DNA from 2 places in the Metabacillus sp. SLBN-84 genome. Region 1 is predicted to be linked to the other one. Evidence: a T-box and tRNA genes for the amino acid it is inferred to sense, from the RefSeq annotation. Region 1 holds a T-box; the other holds one or more tRNA genes.
What was found. A T-box is a leader RNA that pairs with one kind of tRNA and senses whether it is charged. The one in region 1 lies ahead of alaS (alanine--tRNA ligase), so its partner is inferred to be a tRNA-Ala.
Positions count from the first base shown of each region.

Region 1 (10,362 bases):
TTATACAATCGGCCAGCGCCACGGCCTTGGAATTGGCGGAAGCGGAGATCCGTGGTTTGTCATCGGCAAAGACCTCGAAAAAAATGTTCTTTACGTTGATCAGGGCTTTGACAATGATCTGCTTTATTCTGATTCTCTGACTGCCACAAGCATCAGCTGGGTGTCAGGAAAGATGCCTGAGGGCACGGTTACATGCACGGCTAAATTCAGATACCGTCAGGAAGATCATGCCGTTCAGGTTAAAATGACGGATGCTGAAACAGCACAGGTTATCTTCGATAAGCCGGTAAGAGCCATTACACCTGGACAGGCGGTCGTTTTTTATAACGGAGACGAGTGTCTTGGCGGCGGAACCATTGACGAAGTGTTTAAAAAAGATGATAAAATCTGGTATGTCGGATAACGCAGACTTATGAAAACCTCAACAGCAACGGTTGAGGTTTTTCTTTTAAAGGGAAAGGAAGTGCCAAAGATGAGCGATAAAAACAAAATGGGCATTGAAGCGATGCAAAAAGGCGACTTTGAAAAGGCGGCAGGATTTTTTTCGGAAGCCATAGAAGAAAATCCAAATGATGCTGTTTGTTATGTGAATTTCGGAAACCTGCTTGCAGCAGTGGGAGAACCTGAAAAAGCGATTTCGTTTTTTGAAAAAGCCATTGGGCTTGATGAAGAGGCAACTACGGCTTATTACGGAGCAGGAAGTGTTTATTACGATCAGGAACGCTATGAGCAGGCGAAAAACATGTTCGTAAAAGCGATACAAAAAGGAATGGACAACTCAGATGTCTACTTCATGCTGGGAATGAGCTATGTGGTGACGGAACAGCCTCTGCCGGCGCTTCCTTATTTGCAGAGAGCGGCAGAATTAAATGAAGAAGATACAGAAGCACGTTTTCAGTATGCTCTTTGTCTTGCCCAGCAGGATGCGCTCGATGAAGCAATTAAGCAATTTGGCATTGTGGCTGAGAAGGACCCCCAACATGCTGATGCTTTTTACAATCTAGGCGTTGGATATGCATTTAAGGAAAAACCTGAAAAAGCGCTCCAAATGCTTGAGCGCGCGCTTGAGATTCAGCCCGGTCACGCGATGGCTGCCAATCTGAAACAATTATTGCAAGAGATGTAGCGGGGAGGAGATCTTGTGCAGCAACAGGCGGATCTGTTTCAGGAACAGGAACGGTTTCTAAAAGGAAAAATCATCACGGTTATTTTTCAGAATGAGCAAAATCATTACACCGTCCTGAAGACGGAGGTTCTTGAAACAAGTGAAAACATTGATCAAAAAGAGATGACCGTGACAGGCTATTTTCCGCTTCTGCATGAAGATGAAACGTACACCTTCTTTGGGATGGTCACGCAGCATCCAAAATTCGGCCAGCAGTTTCAGGCAGAGCACTATAGAAAAGAGATACCTAAAACGAGAGACGGGGTCATCCAGTATCTCTCAAGTGATCTTTTTAAAGGCATCGGCAGAAAGACGGCCGAGGCCATTGTGGACGAGCTTGGGGAAGGGGCCATTTCAAAAATGATGGAGGATCCGTCCCTTCTTGATAAGGTCCCGAAACTCGGGAACGACAAGGCGAAGCTGCTGCTCGATCAGCTGAAGGAGCATCAGGGACTTGAACAGGCCATGATTATCCTGAATCAGCTCGGATTCGGCCCGCAGCTGTCCATGAAAATTTATCAGGCCTATCAGGACAGAACGGTACAGGTCATTCAGGAAAACCCGTTTCAGCTCGTAAAGGATATAGAAGGCATCGGTTTTGTGCGGGCAGATGAACTTGGGGGCCGCATGGGGCTTGGGGGAAATCATCCCGAGCGAATCAAAGCAGCCTGCTTTTACACGATCGAACACCTTTGCCTTCAAGAAGGCCATACATATGTTTCAACTGAACAGCTTATTGTAAAAGCAATGGATCTCCTGAATCAGTCCAGTGACATGAGAGTGATTGAAACGGATATTTCAGAACAGATTATTAAGCTTGCAGAAGACAGAGGCATCATCATCGAAGAGGACAGAACGTACTTGCCTTCGCTCTATTTTGCGGAGCAGGGGCTTGTGAAGAGCATTCAGCGGGTTCTTCTGCAAACGGAGTATGACAGCCTTTTTCCCGAGTCAGAGTTTCTCCTGTCACTTGGAAACCTCGAGGAACGGATGAACGTTCAGTATGCTTCCAGTCAGAAAGAGGCGATTCAGACAGCTCTGATGTCGCCGATGCTTCTTCTTACAGGAGGACCGGGAACAGGAAAAACGACCGTAATTAAAGGGATTGTCGAGCTGTATGCCGATCTGCACGGGTGTTCTCTTGACCCAAAGGACTATAAAAAAGAAGAGCCTTTTCCCATTTCACTGGTGGCGCCTACCGGACGTGCTGCAAAGCGGATGACAGAAGCGACGGGACTTCCTGCCGTCACGATTCACAGGCTGCTTAAATGGAACGGGGCAGAAGGCTTTGACCACGGCGAGGACAACCCGATTGGGGCCAAGCTTCTGATTGTAGATGAAATGTCCATGGTGGATACCTGGATTGCCCATCAGCTTTTTAAAGCCCTGCCTGAACAGATTCAGGTGATTATGGTAGGTGATGAAGATCAGCTGCCTTCTGTTGGACCCGGCCAGGTTTTGCGGGATCTTCTTGAGTCAGATGCCGTTCCAGTCTTGCGCCTGACGGATATTTACAGACAGGCAGAGGGATCATCCATTATTGAGCTTGCCCATGATATCAAAAAAGGGAGGCTGCCAGAAAACCTTGCCTCCCCGACGAAAGACCGTTCCTTTATCAGGTGCAGCGGCACGCAGGTAAAGGAAGTGGTGGAAAAAGTGATCGCCAATGCTATTAAGAAAGGGTATACCGCACGCGATGTGCAGGTTCTTGCTCCTATGTACAGAGGGCCTGCAGGCATAGACCAGCTGAACGTGATGCTGCAGGAACTGTTCAATCCAAAATCCTCCGGCAAGCGCGAAATGAAGTTTGGAGAAACGGTGTACCGGTCGGGCGATAAAGTCCTACAGCTTGTCAATCAGCCTGAAAGCAATGTGTACAACGGCGATATCGGGGAGATTGTCTCCATCTTTTATGCAAAGGAAAACACGGAAAAAGAAGATATGATCGTCATTTCCTTTGACGGCAATGAAGTGACTTATACAAAATCAGACTTTACTCAGTTTACGCATGCGTTCTGCTGCTCCATCCATAAATCCCAGGGCAGCGAATTTCCCATTGTGGTTGTGCCGGTTGTCAAGAGCTATTACCGGATGCTCAGGCGGAACCTAATTTATACGGCCATCACCCGGAGCAAGCAGTTTCTAATCCTTTGCGGCGAGCAGGATGCGCTTCTCCGGGGAATTGAAAACCGCGATCATCTGAGCAGGCAGACGTCTTTAAAAATGAAGCTTTCCCAAAAGCAGGAGGAAGAAAAGCAGCTGGAGTCAGTGCTTCCTTTCGGTTCGGCAGATGCCATGATCGGAATGGAAGGCATTACCCCGTATGACTTTATGGAAGACAGCAGAATCTAAGAGTGTTCGGAAAGGGGGAGTTTCTCCTGCGGACATTCACAGAGCTCAGAGGCCTTCCTGTAGTCGATCTGGAAGACGGTTATATAGCGGGGTATGTATGTGATGCATGCCTTGATAAAAACGGCCGTTTCACCGGACTTTTGCTGCATGAAAAAGGCTTTTTTAAGAAAGGGCGCATCGTACCGAGTGAATCGATTTGCACCATCGGCAAGGACGGAATTATGATGAAAGGAAGAAGCACGCTGAAATCGCTGTCTGAATTCAGAGAAGCTTATTTCCTAACATCACGCCGCCGAATCCAATACAAAGAGGTTTTTTCTGCAGAGGGCGAGAAGCTTGGTCTTCTCGCAGATGTATATTTTTCTGAACATTTGGGCACCATTGTAGCATATGAACTGACGGACGGATTCTTTGCAGACATGATGGAGGGAAAGAAGAAACTTGATCCTCCAGGGACTTTAACGATCAGCAAAGATGCAATCGTCATGGATTTTATTCATTAGCGAGGTGCACCAAATTGTTGAAATGCCCGAATTGCAAAAGCAAAGATATAGGGAAAATCGGCGTAAACCAGTATTACTGCTGGGGATGCTTCATAGAGCTGTCTGTATCTAAAGGACAGATTTTCACCCACCAGGTGGAAGAGGACGGTTCGTTAAGTTCTCTTGATGATCTTTTCTCAGATGATGACCGAACAATCAGCATGTAAACGCAGCAGCAAGGGGGAAATGAGTATGAACCGGCGAATGACCTCAATGCTTACAGATTTACTTGGACGTGTTTCCGTTTCTAAGCGGGACATGAAAAAAATGAAAAAACGCATTAAGAAACTATTCTGATGCGCGCATGATGAAAAGCAGTCAGGTTACCTGGCTGCTTTTTTATTTGAATAAAGGGCATGCATCCCTATAAAAATGATCAGCGGGAATATGGGGTACCAAAAAGGGAAAATGCATCCCTATAAATACAAGCTTCAATAGTATAGGACAACAGGTAAAACGAAGATCAGAAAATAGTGCAGCTAGAACAACTTCTTTAAAGAGTTTTCCTCTATCTTAACTCTCGTAAAACACCAGTGAACTGAAGCGGAAGGCTCCAGGCGCTCCCCGCGGAAAGCAAGTGACTGGAGCGAAAGGGAACGGGTACAGGTACAGTTTGAGATTTATATTCATCATAAAAACAGCCTGCAATTAGTAAAGAGAGGATAATGAGTTCGCGTCATTCTTCCCAGCCCATGAATAATTCCCCCCTCCATCACCAAACTAAAGACGAGGAGGGGATGCAACTTGAGAGAACGATATGTCAAATGGCTGCTGAGAATCGCAATATTCCTTCTGACCCTGCTTTCTGTTTTTCTCTTTATGAAGCTGAGAGTACTGTGGGATCCTTTGTACATGATGATAAAGGCCATCCTGATCCCTTTTTTAATTGCAGGCTTTATTACATATTTGCTCCATCCGGTAATTGAAAAGCTCCACTCTACAGGTGTGCCCCGGACACTTTCGATCCTGATTATCTACACCCTTTTCTTTGGCGGGGTCGGGTACGGCCTCTATAAAGGCATTCCGGTGATGATTATTCAGCTGAAGGAATTATCGGCCAGTTTTCCTGTGCTTGAGCAAAAATACCAGGGCTGGCTTGAGATGGTTCACACCCAGACGGACCGGTTCCCTAATGAAATTCATACAAGAATTGAAGAGGGTTTTCAGAATGTTGAAGCATGGTTTTCATACTGGATTGATAAAATTCTGAGCAGTCTGGGCAAGGCTGTTGATTACATTCTGGTTCTCGCGCTGATTCCATTTCTGGTTTTTTATATGCTGAAGGATTATGAGCAATTGAAAAAAGCAGCCTGGTATTTGACTCCTAAAAGATGGAGAGCGGAGGCTTCCGTTTTTGTCAGAGATGTCGATCAGTCGCTTGGCAGCTATATAAGAGGTCAGCTGCTCGTCTGTGTGATTATTGGACTTCTTGCGTTTGTTTCTCTTTGGTTTTTTGATATTAAGTATCCGCTCGTTATCGGAATTCTGATTGGGGTTACGAACGTTATCCCGTATTTCGGGCCTGTCATCGGAGCGATTCCGGCTGTCATCATTGCAGCATCCATGTCACTAAATACGGTCTTGATTGTTGCTGCCATTATTTTCACGCTTCAGTTTATTGAAGGGAACATTCTCGGTCCGCTGATCGTCGGTAGAAGCCTTCATATGCATCCGATTGTGATTATGCTTGCTTTGCTTGCGGGTGGTGAAATAGCCGGTATCATTGGACTGATTTTGGCTGTTCCTGTGCTTGCGGTGCTGAAAGTCACACTCATGCATCTCATGCAGCTGAGAAGACAGCATTGACAATGGGTTGGCGTTAAACTATAATTCAGCGTATAAAGCGCAAATAGGAAAACGATGAAGGAACGAGTATGTTTCAGACCATCTGACAAGAGAGGGGCTTGTACGCTGAGAGAGCCCTGAGATGAAGGGGAACAGAAGGCTATTCCGGAGTGCGGGCAAAACCTGCCGGTGAAACCACGTTACGGTTTTAATGAAGTGATGGACTAGTATGTCTATAATCAGGGTGGTACCGCGAGCAATCTCTCGTCCCTGTGAAAATCAAGCGCGATTTTCACAGAGGCGGGAGTTTTTTATTTGCATCTTACATAAGGAGGAATAAAGTATGAAAACATTAACCTCAGCACAAGTACGCCAAATGTTCTTGGACTTCTTTAAAGAAAAAGGACATGCAGTGGAACCAAGTGCATCTCTCGTGCCGCATGAAGATCCGTCGCTCTTATGGATCAACAGCGGGGTTGCTACATTGAAAAAATACTTTGACGGACGGGTGATCCCTGCAAATCCAAGAATTTGCAACGCGCAGAAATCAATCCGCACAAATGACATTGAAAACGTCGGAAAAACGGCGCGCCATCATACGTTTTTTGAAATGCTGGGCAACTTTTCCATCGGCGACTACTTTAAAGTAGAGGCGATTGAATGGGCATGGGAATTTCTGACGGACAAGAACTGGATCGGTTTTGACCCTGAGAAGCTTTCGGTTACCATTCATCCGGAAGATGATGAAGCGTTCCTGATCTGGAAAGATAAAATCGGTGTTCCGGAAGAACGGATTATCCGTCTGGAGGGCAACTTCTGGGATATCGGAGAAGGTCCAAGCGGACCGAATACAGAGATTTTCTACGACCGTGGAGAGTCATACGGAAATGACCCGCAGGACCCTGAGCTATATCCGGGCGGCGAAAATGAACGCTATCTTGAAGTGTGGAACCTTGTGTTCTCTGAGTTTAACCATAATTCCGACGGCACGTATACTCCGCTTCCGAAGAAAAACATCGATACGGGTATGGGCCTTGAGCGGATGGTTTCGGTCATTCAGGATGTGCCGACTAACTTCGATACAGATCTGTTCATGCCGATCATCAGCGCAACAGAAAACGCATCAGGCGAAAAATACCGCGTGGATGCTGAAAAAGATGAGGCCTTTAAAGTGATTGCCGATCATATCCGAACAGTGACATTCGCAGTCGGTGACGGAGCACTTCCTTCTAATGAAGGCCGCGGCTATGTACTGAGACGTCTTCTCCGCCGTGCTGTAAGGTATGCCAAAAAGCTTTCCATCAACCGTCCGTTCATGTATGATCTCGTTCCGGTTGTGGGAGAAATTATGGTTGATTTTTATCCGGAAGTGCAGACTAAAACGGAATTTATCCAAAAGGTGATTAAAAACGAAGAAGAACGTTTCCATGAAACACTGAATGACGGCCTGGCTATTTTATCGGAAGTGGTCAAAGTCCAAAAAGCGAAAAGCAGCTCAGTTATTCCTGGAGCGGATGTATTCCGTCTATACGATACGTACGGTTTCCCTGTTGAATTAACAGAGGAATATGCACAGGAAGAGCAGATGGAAATCGATCATGAAGGCTTTAAAAGAGAGATGGAAGGCCAGCGGGAGCGCGCACGTGCTGCAAGGCAGGATGTTGATTCGATGCAGGTTCAGGGCGGAGTGCTCGGCGAAATCAAAGCGGACAGCACGTTTGTCGGCTACAGCAGCCTTACAGCAAAAGCTGCCGTTTCCGTTCTTTTGAAAAACGGAGAGATCATCAATGAAGCGCATGAAGGAGACGAAGTGCAGCTGATTCTGAATGAAACGCCATTCTATGCAGAGAGCGGCGGACAGATTGCAGATGAGGGCACAATTGAAAGTGATGCTGTGAAGCTTCAGGTCAAGCATGTCCAAAAAGCGCCAAACGGCCAGAACCTTCATACGGCCATTGTTGTAAGCGGAACAGTGAAAACAAATGACGAGGTAACAGCTTCTGTTGATGAAAAAACACGCAGTGCCATTATTAAAAATCATACAGCGACACATCTTTTGCATCAGGCTCTTAAAGATGTCCTTGGAGGACATGTCAATCAGGCGGGCTCCCTTGTAACAGGTGAAAGACTCCGCTTTGACTTCTCTCATTTCGGACAGGTGCAGCCTGAGGAACTTGAGCAAATTGAACAGATCGTCAACGAACAGATCTGGAAAAGCATCGGAGTAAATATTGAGCTTAAGCCGATCGCTGAAGCAAAAGAAATGGGTGCGATGGCTCTGTTCGGAGAGAAATACGGAGATATAGTGCGGGTCGTTCAAGTCGGCGATTACAGCCTTGAGCTGTGCGGCGGCTGCCATGTTGACAATACAGCGTCCATCGGGATGTTTAAAATTGTGGCTGAATTAGGAATTGGCGCAGGCACACGAAGAATTGAAGCTGTAACTGGACAAGGTGCGTATCAGCTTGTCAAAGATCAGCTGTCTATCCTTTCAGACGTTGCAGGAAAACTTAAATCAAGTCCGAAAGATGCTGCAAACCGGGTTGACGCGCTGCTTCTGGAAGTTCGTTCTCTTCAGAGGGAAAATGAATCATTGACAGCTAAACTGGGTAACGTAGAAGCTGGAAGCTTGCTGAGCCAGGCTGCTGAAATTGACGGAGTTACTCTTCTTGCAAGTAAAGTAAGTGCAAAAGACATGAACAGTCTGCGTTCTATGGTGGATGAGCTGAAGCAAAAACTTGGATCAGCGGTTGTTATTCTTGGTGCTGCACATGACGGGAAAGTCAGTCTTGCAGCTGGTGTAACAGGCGATCTAGTTAAGAAAGGCTATCATTCCGGCAAACTGATCAAAGAAGTCGCGGCTCGGTGCGGCGGAAGCGGCGGAGGGCGCCCTGATATGGCTCAGGCCGGCGGAAAAGACCCTGATAAACTTGAAAGTGCCCTGAAATATGCTTCAGAATGGGTGAAAAGCGTCTGATTTTTCTTCCTGCAAGGGAAATCCGTTTTATAATTTCCATACTTAGTGTAGAATGGTAATAAGAATGGACAAGCAGATTCAAACAGACGAATCTGGGAAAGAGGTGCGTGTGATGAGTTCCTTTGACAAAACAATGAAGTTTAATTTTTCTGAGGAAGCAGTGGAGACGAACGTAAATGAAGTGCTGTTCACTGTTTATGATGCCTTAAAGGAAAAAGGGTATAACCCGATCAATCAGATCGTAGGTTACCTGCTCTCCGGAGATCCCGCTTATATTCCGCGGCATCGCGATGCAAGAAATTTAATCCGCAAGCTTGAACGCGACGAACTCATTGAGGAATTGGTCAAATCGTACTTACACCATCATAGAGAGGATTAATATGCGAATTATCGGGCTTGACTATGGCTCCAAAACAATCGGAGTCGCTGTCAGCGATGAACTTGGCTGGACAGCACAGGGAATCGAGACAATTAAAATTGATGAAACAGCAGGGAATTTTGGGCTTCCCAGGCTGACTCAGATTGTAAATGAGCATCATGCAGAGAAATTTGTCCTCGGTTTTCCAAAGAACATGAATGGAACGGTCGGACCAAGGGGAGAAGCAAGCCAGAGGTTTGCTTCAAAGCTTGAAAAAACCTTCGGCATCCCGGTCATCCTCTGGGATGAACGATTATCCACGATGGCTGCAGAACGTGTTCTGCTCTCAGCGGATGTCAGCAGAAAAAAGAGAAAAAAGGTAATTGATAAAATGGCTGCCGTCATGATCCTTCAGGGGTACCTTGACAGCCTGAACTAACCGGCAGCAAACTATAGATGAGGTGACTTACATGGAACACGGAGAAAAACAAATTACAGTAGTAGACGAAAACGGCAACGAGCAGCTTTGCGAAATTCTTTTCACTTTCGCTTCTGAGGAGTTCGGAAAGTCTTACGTCCTTTACTATCCGCTTGGCGAACAGGATGACGAGGAAGAAATCGAAATTCATGCATCAAGCTTTGAGCCTACTGCAGACGGCGTGGACGGGGAACTTGCTCCGATTGAAACAGAAGAAGAGTGGGATCTTGTAGAAGAAATGCTGAATACATTCCTTGACAACGAAGAGGAAGAAAATTAAATCGTCAGATGAGAATAAACCGTCATTTGACGGTTTATTTTTTTTTGCTTTTAATACCGTATAAAGGGAACACTCTTGAAAGGGGAAATTCTCTGTTTTTGCGGGACGTGACAGGCGCTCCCGTAAAAATGTGGTGGAATTTGGCGAAAAAATGGTCATTATGTAGTATAATCATGATGATGAAAGGGGGAGCTCGTCCATAATGTCAGAGGGAGATTCGAACAAACATACATTGCAGCACAAACTCCTGGAAAAACAGCAGGAAGCAAGAGTCATCCGGAAGATTGTCCTGATTGTTGTCGCTGTTCTGCTTATAGCTATGACAGGGCTGATCGGCGGAGGCTATTTATATATCAAATCCGCGCTTGAGCCGGCTGATGAAACAGATAAAAAGGCAGTGAATGTAAAGATACCTATAGGTTCAT
Region 1 is NZ_JBRJIP010000001.1:1,368,733-1,379,094, forward strand. It holds gene mnmA (tRNA 2-thiouridine(34) synthase MnmA) at 1-403, shown strand, start outside; gene RKD52_RS06705 (tetratricopeptide repeat protein) at 473-1,126, shown strand; gene recD2 (SF1B family DNA helicase RecD2) at 1,142-3,517, shown strand; gene RKD52_RS06715 (PRC-barrel domain-containing protein) at 3,520-4,020, shown strand; gene RKD52_RS06720 (hypothetical protein) at 4,035-4,226, shown strand; gene RKD52_RS06725 (AI-2E family transporter) at 4,804-5,865, shown strand; T-box leader at 5,911-6,119, shown strand; gene alaS (alanine--tRNA ligase) at 6,188-8,821, shown strand; gene RKD52_RS06735 (IreB family regulatory phosphoprotein) at 8,934-9,200, shown strand; gene ruvX (Holliday junction resolvase RuvX) at 9,202-9,618, shown strand; gene RKD52_RS06745 (DUF1292 domain-containing protein) at 9,650-9,937, shown strand; gene mltG (endolytic transglycosylase MltG) at 10,140-10,362, shown strand, end outside.

Region 2 (10,362 bases), 380 kb from region 1:
ATAACCGGTCATTCCCCCATATTCTTTACGGTGTTTAAAGGTCGGGTCGAACAAGAGCGGGGCAAAATCCGTTTCCTTTCGCTCTTTGCCAAATTCATAGACAGCCATTGTTGATGTAAAGATATAATGGCCTATTTTACCCTCAAGCGCTTCATAAGCCGTTTTGGCTTCAAGCGGCGAGAAACAGGATTGATCATAGACAGTGTCCCATTGCCTTCCTTCAAAAGCCCGGGTCATTGATTCTTTCTTTTCCCGGTCAATGACAAGACGCTCGACTCCGTCTCCAAAATCATCCCGGGTTCTTCCTCTTGTTGCGACCGTCACAATTACTCCGTCCTCGAGAAGCTTATGAACAAGTCTCTTCCCAAAAAACTGTGTGCCTCCAAGTATTAACGCGGTTTTCAATGCAGTTTCATCTCCTTTTATGTATTCAGCCGCGCTGACAATTCCTTCAGATTCCAGCCGAATGCTGTCTCCGGATGATCGGTGCCTTCAATTGCATACGTATCCTCTCCCACTTTTTCAGGGCTGTATCGCTCATAGAACCCCTTTGACGGGTTGTCATTCATTACCCACAGCATCATCGATTGATAGTTCAGGTTCATCAGCTCCTCTGCTGCCGCACGAACCAGACTCTTACCAATACCTGCGCCTTGTGCTTCTTTCAGAAGATAGATGGCGTATAATTCGCCGTCATAGCCGTATTCCTGAGACCTGGACGGACCAAATCCCGCAAACCCGACAATTTTGCCCTCTTCATCTTCTGCAACGAAAACAGTATCCGGATTTATACTGTGCCAGATTTTCTCTTTGCTTTCGTAAGTCAGACTTTTTAAAAATGAATCTGCTACGATTCCCTTATACGTTGTCCGCCAGCTGTCGACGTGTACAATTGCAATTTGCTTTGCATCTTCTCTGGCAGCTTTTCTGATCAGTACCTTCATTTTCCAACACTCCTTGCTGACTAAAATTCGACAACTTTCAATAAAAACCCTGTTTCAAAAGGAGTTTCTTTTTTTGCAGAGAATAAGTTTATTAGACTTAATCAATTGGAGGCTTACCGTGAAAATCGTACTTCATGCCGCCCTGTCCATTTTTTATATCGTGTACTTTACCGCCGTCTTTTACGTTTTATTTCTCTTTTTAAATATCCCGGCGTCTGTTATTTCCGGCACAATCATATGCCTGCTTCTCCTTGGCCTCTTTATCTATTCCGTTTATGAAATGATTCACAGCAAAGAACGGAACCTTCTTTTTTTCAGAGGGCTGTCAGGAACGATCGCCCTTTCGGCAACAAGCATCGGCCTGATCATTACGCTGTTTTTCGTTGTGCTGATGAACATCATGACCACTCATGTGAATTACCAGAGCATCAGCCCGCGCGAAAAATTCGAATTCCAGGTCAATGCCTTTCTTCCGGTTGATCCTTACGAAGATTACAAAGACCAGGCAATGACGAAAACAATCTCACATATGACCGTTTTTTATCCGTCACTTAAGAAAAAGGATCTTGAACTGGCAGAAAACGAGTTTAAACAGGCAAGAGAAATAAGCAGGCGTCTGCTCGGCGAGATCGAGGATCAGCCTATAGATCTTCTTCTTTTAGACGAATCGCCTGATTCTCTGCACGAGCTTGATTATCTGGATTATATGGGATTTTACGACCACAACAAAAAAACGATGGCAGTTGTCATTCCGGATGAATACAATGCCTCATCTCCTGTTGTGATTGAAACGTTTTACCACGAGTATTCTCATTATTATTTAGAAAAGACACTTGAGAAGCTCGGCATTGAGCCTTACAAAATCCCGATCTGGTTTAATGAAGGACTGGCTGAATATGCGGGGTATAATGGGAAAGAGGTGCTTATCCCCCTTCAGTCTACCGTTTCTTTTTACGATCTCATCAATCCGGGAGACTGGGCAAATGCCCTTGAGAAAAGCACGGACGCAGACATTTATACTCAAAGCTATTATGCTGTAAAGATGCTTGCTGATGAATTTGGAGAAGAGATGATCCTCCAGCTGCTGAAGGAAACAAAAGCTGCCGGAAGCTTTGAAGAAGCCCTTAAAAATAAAACCGGATTTACGTATGAAGAGTTAGAGAGAAAATTAAAAGAGCAGTAAGATGCAAAGAGCACCAGGGAACAGCCCGGGTGCTCTTTGCCGTTTTACACGGCTTGTTTTTCAGGAATTTCTGCTCCGGTTTTTTTCTCAGTCATAAAAAGAAGCACACCGGCAACAATGATTCCGCCGCCAATCACCTGCGTAAGGAGAACCGTTTCCGCCAAAAAGAAATAGGCCAGGATAATCGAGCCCACCGGTTCAAACAGAATGGCGACCGAGATGACATTTGTCGAAATCCACTTCAGCGACCAGTTAAACAGCGAATGCCCAAGCAGGGTCGGGACTGCAGCAAGCAGAAGAAAATACATCCAGTCCTGCTGCGGATAGCCGCTGAGCGGATACTTCAGAGCCAGACAGTAGATTAGAAGTGTCACAGAACTGACGGCATAGACGATGAACGTATAAAGCGTCAGAGAGTGCCTTTTCCTCACTCCCTGGCCAAAAAGAAGGTATGCCGTGACCATCGCGCATGCAGCGAGAGCCAGAAAATCACCAAACAGAGCGAGGCCGCTGATCCTGAAATCCCCCCAGCTGATGACGGCACTGCCGGCAATCGCCAGCAGGGCACTTATTACTCCTCTGACTGAAACCCTTTCTTTAAAAAAGAAATACGTTCCGATAAAAGCAAACAGAGGCTGCAGCGTCACGAGAACAACCGAGCTTGTCACAGACGTGTAGTTCAGGGATTCAAACCAAAGGATAAAATGAAAGGCGAGCAGCACTCCGGCCAGGGCGGAATAGCTCCAGTCTTTCCGTGACATCGTCTTCAGCTGCGGCAGACATTTTGCCAGAAAAAGAGGCAGAACAAGCAGCGTGGAAAAAAACAGCCTGTAAAACGCAATAACCGGCGCAGGAGAAGATGTCAGTTTGACAAAAATAGCGGATGTTGAAACAGCCGCAACTCCCACAGCCAGTGCGATATATGGATACAAAGTGGTTTTGTTCATGTTTTTTCTCCTTCACCATTCACTCATTTCCATTATACTGCATGACGGACCCGGCAATTTGCAGAATATTATTTTCAAAACTTTCAAAAAATAGTTATAATGAAAGCGTAACCATTTAAATGTTCCGGGAGGTCCTATGCATTCACTCAAAAACAAAACCATCGGCCAATTACTGAAAGATACCGTTTCTGCATACGGAAATAGAGATGCGGTCGTCTATTCAAAAGAAAACATCCGCTATACCTATGATGAGTTTTACCGCGAGACAACAAAACTTGCAAAAGCATTAATCGGACTTGGCGTAAAAAAAGGCGAAAACATTGCCATATGGTCCACGAATGTTCCTGAATGGCTGCTCCTTCAGTTTGCATCAGCCCGCATCGGGGCCGTGCTTGTCACTGTCAACACCAGCTATCAAAGCAGTGAACTTAAGTATCTGCTGCAGCAGTCCGACTCTGCCGCTCTCTTTTTAATCGACGGCTTTAAGGGAACATCTTACGTTGATCTGGTCCGCTCCATCACGACTGAAACCTCTTCAGAAAACAGCTCACAGCCTGCACTCCCTTACTTGAAGAATCTCATTTACATAGGCCAAAACGAAGCACCGGAGGGAATGCTCAGCTGGAACGATCTTCTCGTCCGCGGCATGAAAGTGACGGATGAAGAACTTGCAGAACGCGAGAGTCTGCTCACACCTGAAGGCGTTATCAATATGCAGTATACGTCAGGTACAACCGGTTTTCCGAAAGGCGTTATGCTGACGCATCATAATATCGTCAACAACGGGTTTTTGGTGGCAAGTGCGATGAATTTGACTCATGAAGACCGCCTGTGTATTCCCGTCCCGTTTTTCCACTGCTTCGGCTGCGTTCTCGGCGTGCTTGCCTGCGTTTCAGTCGGCGCAGCAATGGTTCCGATTGTGGAATTCGATCCCGACCTTGTTCTTCAGACGGTTGAAATAGAAAAATGCACCGGGCTGCATGGCGTGCCAACGATGTTTATTGCAGAGCTGAACTCTCCTAATTTCAAAAAATACGACCTCTCCACTTTAAGAACAGGCATTATGGCTGGCTCCACCTGTCCGATTGAAGTGATGAAAAAAGTAATGAACGACATGGGCATGTCTGAAATCACAATCGCCTACGGACAAACAGAATCCTCGCCTGTTATTACGCAGACGACTGTAACAGATTCCATCGAACGCAAAGTGGAAACAGTGGGCAAGGCACATCCGCATGTGGAAGTGAAAATTATCGATCCCGTTACAGGAGAAGAAGTGCCAAGAGGCGTGCAGGGCGAGCTGTGCACAAGAGGGTATCTTGTCATGAAAGGGTATTACAAAATGCCGGAGGCTACTGAGGAAGCTATTGATAAACAGGGCTGGCTTCACACCGGCGACCTGGCCACGATGGATGAGCACGGCTATGTTGTCATCACCGGACGCCTCAAGGATATGATTATTCGCGGCGGCGAGAATGTCTATCCGCGTGAAATTGAAGAGTTCCTTTACCGTCATGAAGACATAGTGGACGTTCAGGTGATTGGCATTCCGGATGAAAAATACGGAGAAAGAGTCGCAGCCTGCATCGTTTTAAAAGAAGGCGCAGCACTTACTGCTGATGACGTAAAAGCCTTCTGCAGAGGACAGCTGTCCCACTATAAAATCCCTGAATACTACACCTTTGTCAAAGACTATCCGATGACCGCTTCAGGAAAAATCCAGAAATACAAACTCAGAGAACAGGTAAAACAGGAACTGGCCAGAGAACTGTCTGAAAAAAGCTGAGAAGAGATTCCTTAAGACAGGTTTGATAGAATAATAGCAGAAGGGAGAGATTAACGTGCTTACTTATACACTGAACGTACGGGAAGAACTGATGAAAGAAACAGAGCACATGACAGATGAACAGCTGAACCTGAAACCTTCACAGGATGTCTGGAGTCCCGGACAGATTCTCGACCATCTCTATCTGATGGAAACCGTCATAACAGGCGGCCTCAAGCACGTATTGATGAACGGTGAGAAAAAGGATGCCTCAGAAAAACCGCTCCAACTCGTTATTGACCGCTCGCACAAAGTGCCGGCACCTGATAACCTGAAGCCGGCAGATGGCCCCTTTTCAAAGGATGAGCTGTATGCGAAGCTTGACCGGTCACGCCGGGAGCTCATTAACTTTGCAGAAACAGCACCTGAACACGACCTGGAAGCAAAGGCGATGAAGCATCCGCATCTCGGAGACCTTTCTCTTAAACAGTGGATTGAATTTATCGGATATCATGAAAAAAGACATCTCCTTCAGCTGCTTGAAGTGCGAAGTGCGGTTTCCTGAAGAGAGGCTCTCACAGAAGCCATATAAAAAAGCGCAGACACCGTCTGCGCTTTTTTTTGTTCCTGATTATGTATTCAGGAGCCTCACCAGCAATACCACTTCTTCCAGATTTCCCATGACTCCTTAGGAACTTGCGGGAAACAATCTTCCCATTCTTTCTTCGTATACTTTTTCCAGCCCCATCCCCACCAGAACTTGGTCCAGCAATAATAATACTTGCCGTCGTATTTCACCGTATTTGCTTCATACTTGTTTTTCTGGCTGCTTCCATAATCATATTTCGTATTCTTGTCCCCAAAGAAATAAGAGAAGACCGAATCAAGAAACGAGTCGAACGAATTTTGCTGCGGCTGCGAATAATTGTATCCGGAAGCAAGAGCAGATGTCGGAGCAAAAAGAGCAGAAATAAGGACGAAAGCAATAACTGCATGTTTCAACTTTTTCAGAATGTTCACCTCCTTTACAAAGATTTCCTGACATTAGTATTTTACACGATAAGTTCTCAATAGAGAACAAAATAGTGTAATAAGCCTATGTAAATTTTGATTCTTTTTATCCACGATACATCCAGATAAAGAAAATAATGGTATCATTTAATAGGTCGCACTTAAATAAAAGGAGTCTTGGAATCTTGAATAAAGGACTTAAAATTGCAGCTGCAGCTGTCTTGGTGCTGCTCTCGGCCGGGGTGATCGGCGTCTGGACAATGGTTTACCTGAAGAACACGGGTGCTGAAGAACATCCAACCGCCGCTGAAACCAACCGGCCCCCTCAGCAAGTGCAGGATTATGGGGACACAGAAAATCCTGAATACGCTGATGCAGGTGAATTCATCAAAAAATTTCATGAGTTCTATAATCAAACAACCGGCTGGGAAAGAATCAATGATCTGAACATGCCTGACCAAATTGCCCGGGCTGAAGCAGCCAAGGCCTATGCCGGCCATTTCATTCCCCTGACAGAAGATTCCGCTTTAAAAGCAGATCTTGAAGCCATCACCATGCATGCCGACAGTGTCATCGCAGGAAACGCTGAAACCGTCCTGACTCTCCACCGTTATTTTCATGATTTAGATATTGCCGTAAACGGATATGTCCATGAGCAAATTTTCGGAGTAACCGAAAGCAAATAAAAAACAGTCAAAATTTTTTTCGTTTTGACTGTTTTTTCTATTGCAACATAGTGAATGTCGGAGTATAATTTAGTATATCGCCAAAAGCAACTGGCACTAATTCTATACGGGGCATTAGCTCAGCTGGGAGAGCGCTACGCTGGCAGCGTAGAGGTCATCGGTTCGATCCCGTTATGCTCCATATCCGGAAACCCTTGTGCAGCAAGGGTTTTTTTGTTTTATAAAATAATTGTCAAACCGCTGCTTTCTTTTATCCTTCCATCTGAAAACTGGCACCCTTCCCCATTTGACTTTCTGTCGCTCTTTCTTATATAGTTTAGTTAACTAAACTTTACTAAAACAACGAGGTCATATGATGAATGTTCTATCAAACCGTCGATTTTTATTCACCTGGCTGTCCGGTGTGTTTGTGACACTCGGATTTTCCATATTCTTTTTGAGTGTATCCTGGCTTACCATTGATGTGCTTGAACAGCCCGGTCTTCTTGGGCTGATTATGACAGCCGTTTCTCTTCCAAGAGTGCTGATGATGGTCTTTGGCGGCGTATTTGCAGACCGCTATCAGAAAAGCAGGCTGCTGTTTCTGACAAACATTGTGCAGGCACTGCTCATGGCTGTGATGGTGCTGCTTCACGTGACAGAATCTTATTCGGTTACAGCTCTGCTTGTGATCGCTGTTTCCTTCGGGATTCTTGACGGTATTTCTTATCCTGCTCTTTCATCGCTCCTGCCGACTCTTGTTAAAAAGAAGGAGCTTCACCGCGCCAATTCGCTTTTTCAGGGATCACTTGAACTGATGTTTGTGATTGGCCCGTTTCTGGCCGGGCTGCTTTTGACGCTTGGAGGATATTCTCTGAGCTTTGGAACCTCGAGTGCACTGATTTTCCTTGCGGCCGCATTGATTCTTCCGAAATGGATCGGCGACTCGGTGCCGGATGCAAGGAAGCTGTCGATGCGCTATGTTATAGACGATTTAAAGGAAGGGATTTCGTATGTGTCCAAAACGCCTGTGCTGCGGTCCGGAACGCTTGCCATCGCCTCTGTTAACCTGTTTGTGATGGGTCCTGTCATTATGAGCATACCCATTCTTGTGGGCGAGCGCGGAGGCACGCCATTTGATCTGAGTCTGATTGAAGGTGGCCTTGCAGTCGGAACGTTTGCCGCAAGCTTCCTTATGCTGATGCTCAGGTCGGTGCACCGCGGTCGTTTTGTTTACAGGGCTCTCTTTTTAACTGCAATCGCGTTTTTCTTTTATACCCAGGCCGAGTCCATCTCGCTTCTCGCTCTTTCAGCCGGACTGAGCGGATTTATGCTGATGCTGGTTTATCTGCCTGCCGTGACGGTTATGCAGGAACACAGTGATCAGGATAAGCTCGGCAGGGTCATGAGCATCATGGCGCTCGCCGCCTCCGGGCTTGAGCCTGTTGCCTTTTCGGTTCTGTCCGTTCTCGTCGCATTGTCCGTGCCTATTCAGACGCTCCTGCTTGTTTTTGCAGGATTGATGCTTGCAGCGGCCATCTTCTTATACATCAAGGGCGGCACTCTGCGAAAAACACCTTAACCCGAAAGGAATGAAGCCTGTGGATTCGCTGAAAAAACAGCAAATTGTTCAAATGTACCGGCAGATTGATGAGCTTGACCTCCTGCTGACACAATACTTTACCGATCTGAATGATTTTAATCTGACCTATCAGCAGGAACAAATCCTGTTGCTGTTTAAAAGACAAAAGACCTGGACAACAACGGAAATTGCCCTGCGCATGAATATTTCGAAGAGCGCAGTCAGCCAGGTGTTAAAAGTACTTCAGCAGGAGACATTCATCCGCAAGGAAAAAAATCCGGAAAACCTTCGCGAAAGCTTTATTCATCTTGATGTGCAGGGAGTGGCTTATTCTAATAAAATTGACGAGATTGAAGATCGTCTGACTGAGGAATTATTTTCTCTCTTTGCTGAGGATGATTTGAATACGGTAACGAAAGCATTTAATTTGATGATTAATTATCTTAAAAAGTAACGCCCGTTCCGCCGGTTATACAAGTAGAATCAGCCAAAAAGCCATAGAAAAAAGAGCTGCAGCCTAAAACCTGCAGCTCTTTCCTTTACCTAAAACTTAAACTTTTTCAGTTCTTCCTGAAGCTCGCCGGCTATCTGGCTCAGTGAAGCAGCCGAAGCGGAAACCTCCCTGCATGGCCGAGAGCTGTTCCTTTGAAGAAACGGCAGCACTTTTTGAATTCAGGGATGTATCAGTCGCTGCGTTTGCAAGCGAATGGATTCGTTCGTTTACGTGCTTGGATGCCCCTGCCATTTCTTTTGCATACCTGGATACGTCTTCAATTTTTTCAGAGACTAAATGGATGGAAGAAATGATGTTCTGGAAGGCATGACCGGCTTCGTTCATGGCCTCAGTTCCTTTTTTCACTTCGCCTTCCCCCTGTGCCATAGAAGAAATCGCAGTGCTTGCATCATTCTGAATATGGCCGATCAGTTCGTCAATTTGATCAGCTGATTCTTTGGACTGCTCTGCAAGCTTTCTGACTTCATCGGCTACTATGGCAAAGCCCCGTCCGTGCTCGCCCGCCCGAGCAGCTTCAATGGCGGCGTTCAATGACAGAAGATTTGTCTGATCTGCAATTCCTGTAATCATTTCCGCAATTTTCCCGATTTCTTTTGACCTGTTCCCCAAGTTGGCAAGCAGGTTTGAAGTGACGGCAACAGAAGTTTGTATAGCGCCCATTTGCACGACCGCTTTTTTAACAAGAATATTCCCTTCTGATGCCTGCTTTGCAGCTGTCTGTGATTCTTTTGAAACCTCAGCTGAGGATTCAGCAATCTGAAGGACTCCGCCTGCCATCTCTTCCATGGAGTGAACTGAGCGATTGGCACTTTCAGATGAGGTGGTGGCATCTTCTGCTATCCCCTGAATGGTCGCTGTCACCTGCAGGGCAGAGGCAGAAGACTGTTCTGCCGAAGCATCAAGCTGCTGGGAAGCTGCAGCAACCTGGCTTGAGGTTTCTGAAACCCGCTGCATAAACGCCTTTAAATTCACTGTCATCGCATTGGAAGCAAGAATCAGGCGGCCAATCTCATCCTGTGATTTCGTCTGGATCAGGTCGCCGTTAAGGTCTCCTTCTGAAATCGTCTCAAGCCTGTTCACAATAAGTGCGGCAGCTCTTGAAATTCCTCCGGCACTGAATAGGCCGACAATGAGCGCTGCAGCAAATGCGAGCACGGATGCAACGATAATAATAAGTTCTGATTGGGAGCCTGTTTGAAGCGCCTCAGATGTTTGGTCATTTGTAATACTGTTTTGTATTTCTACAACATCAGACCAGGCATCAATGGCCTCCTGGCTGTATGGGAGGCATTTTTCCTCCATCAGCTGAATGGCCTCATCCTTTTGTCCGCTGTCGTACAATGGGATGATTTCTTCCACAACAAGCTTTCTCCACTTGATGGTTTTTTCATCGGCCTCTGTCAGAGCGGATTCTACATCTTTGGAAATCTCCCCGTTTTTAATCGCATCGTGGAGGACTTTTTCCGTTTCTATCGCCCGTTCTGTTTCTTCTAAAAATTGCTCTTTAAACTCATCCCTGTCAAACAAGATATAATCCCGGGCAATCTTTGCACGGTTTGCCACGCTGAATGTCATCGAATTTGCAGATTCCAAAAACGCAAGGTCGTTCTCTGTCATTTCCTCAACGTCTTCTGAAATCCGGTTGATTGTCACATAGCTGAACACGGCAATAATAACCAGCAGCATTAAGACAATGGCATAGCTCATTAAGATTTTCCATTTAATGCTTTTCATCTTTTCCTCCCCATGCG
Region 2 is NZ_JBRJIP010000001.1:988,864-999,225, reverse strand. It holds gene RKD52_RS04825 (NAD-dependent epimerase/dehydratase family protein) at 1-405, opposite strand, end outside; gene RKD52_RS04820 (N-acetyltransferase family protein) at 423-944, opposite strand; gene RKD52_RS04815 (peptidase MA family metallohydrolase) at 1,063-2,127, shown strand; gene RKD52_RS04810 (DMT family transporter) at 2,172-3,074, opposite strand; gene RKD52_RS04805 (AMP-binding protein) at 3,211-4,860, shown strand; gene RKD52_RS04800 (DinB family protein) at 4,916-5,404, shown strand; gene RKD52_RS04795 (hypothetical protein) at 5,488-5,841, opposite strand; gene RKD52_RS04790 (hypothetical protein) at 6,036-6,536, shown strand; tRNA gene RKD52_RS04785 (tRNA-Ala) at 6,645-6,717, shown strand; gene RKD52_RS04780 (MFS transporter) at 6,889-8,097, shown strand; gene RKD52_RS04775 (MarR family winged helix-turn-helix transcriptional regulator) at 8,108-8,551, shown strand; gene RKD52_RS04770 (methyl-accepting chemotaxis protein) at 8,648-10,345, opposite strand.
Region 2: it has a tRNA-Ala gene. The T-box ahead of alaS (alanine--tRNA ligase) is inferred to sense a tRNA for this amino acid. The anticodon was not compared.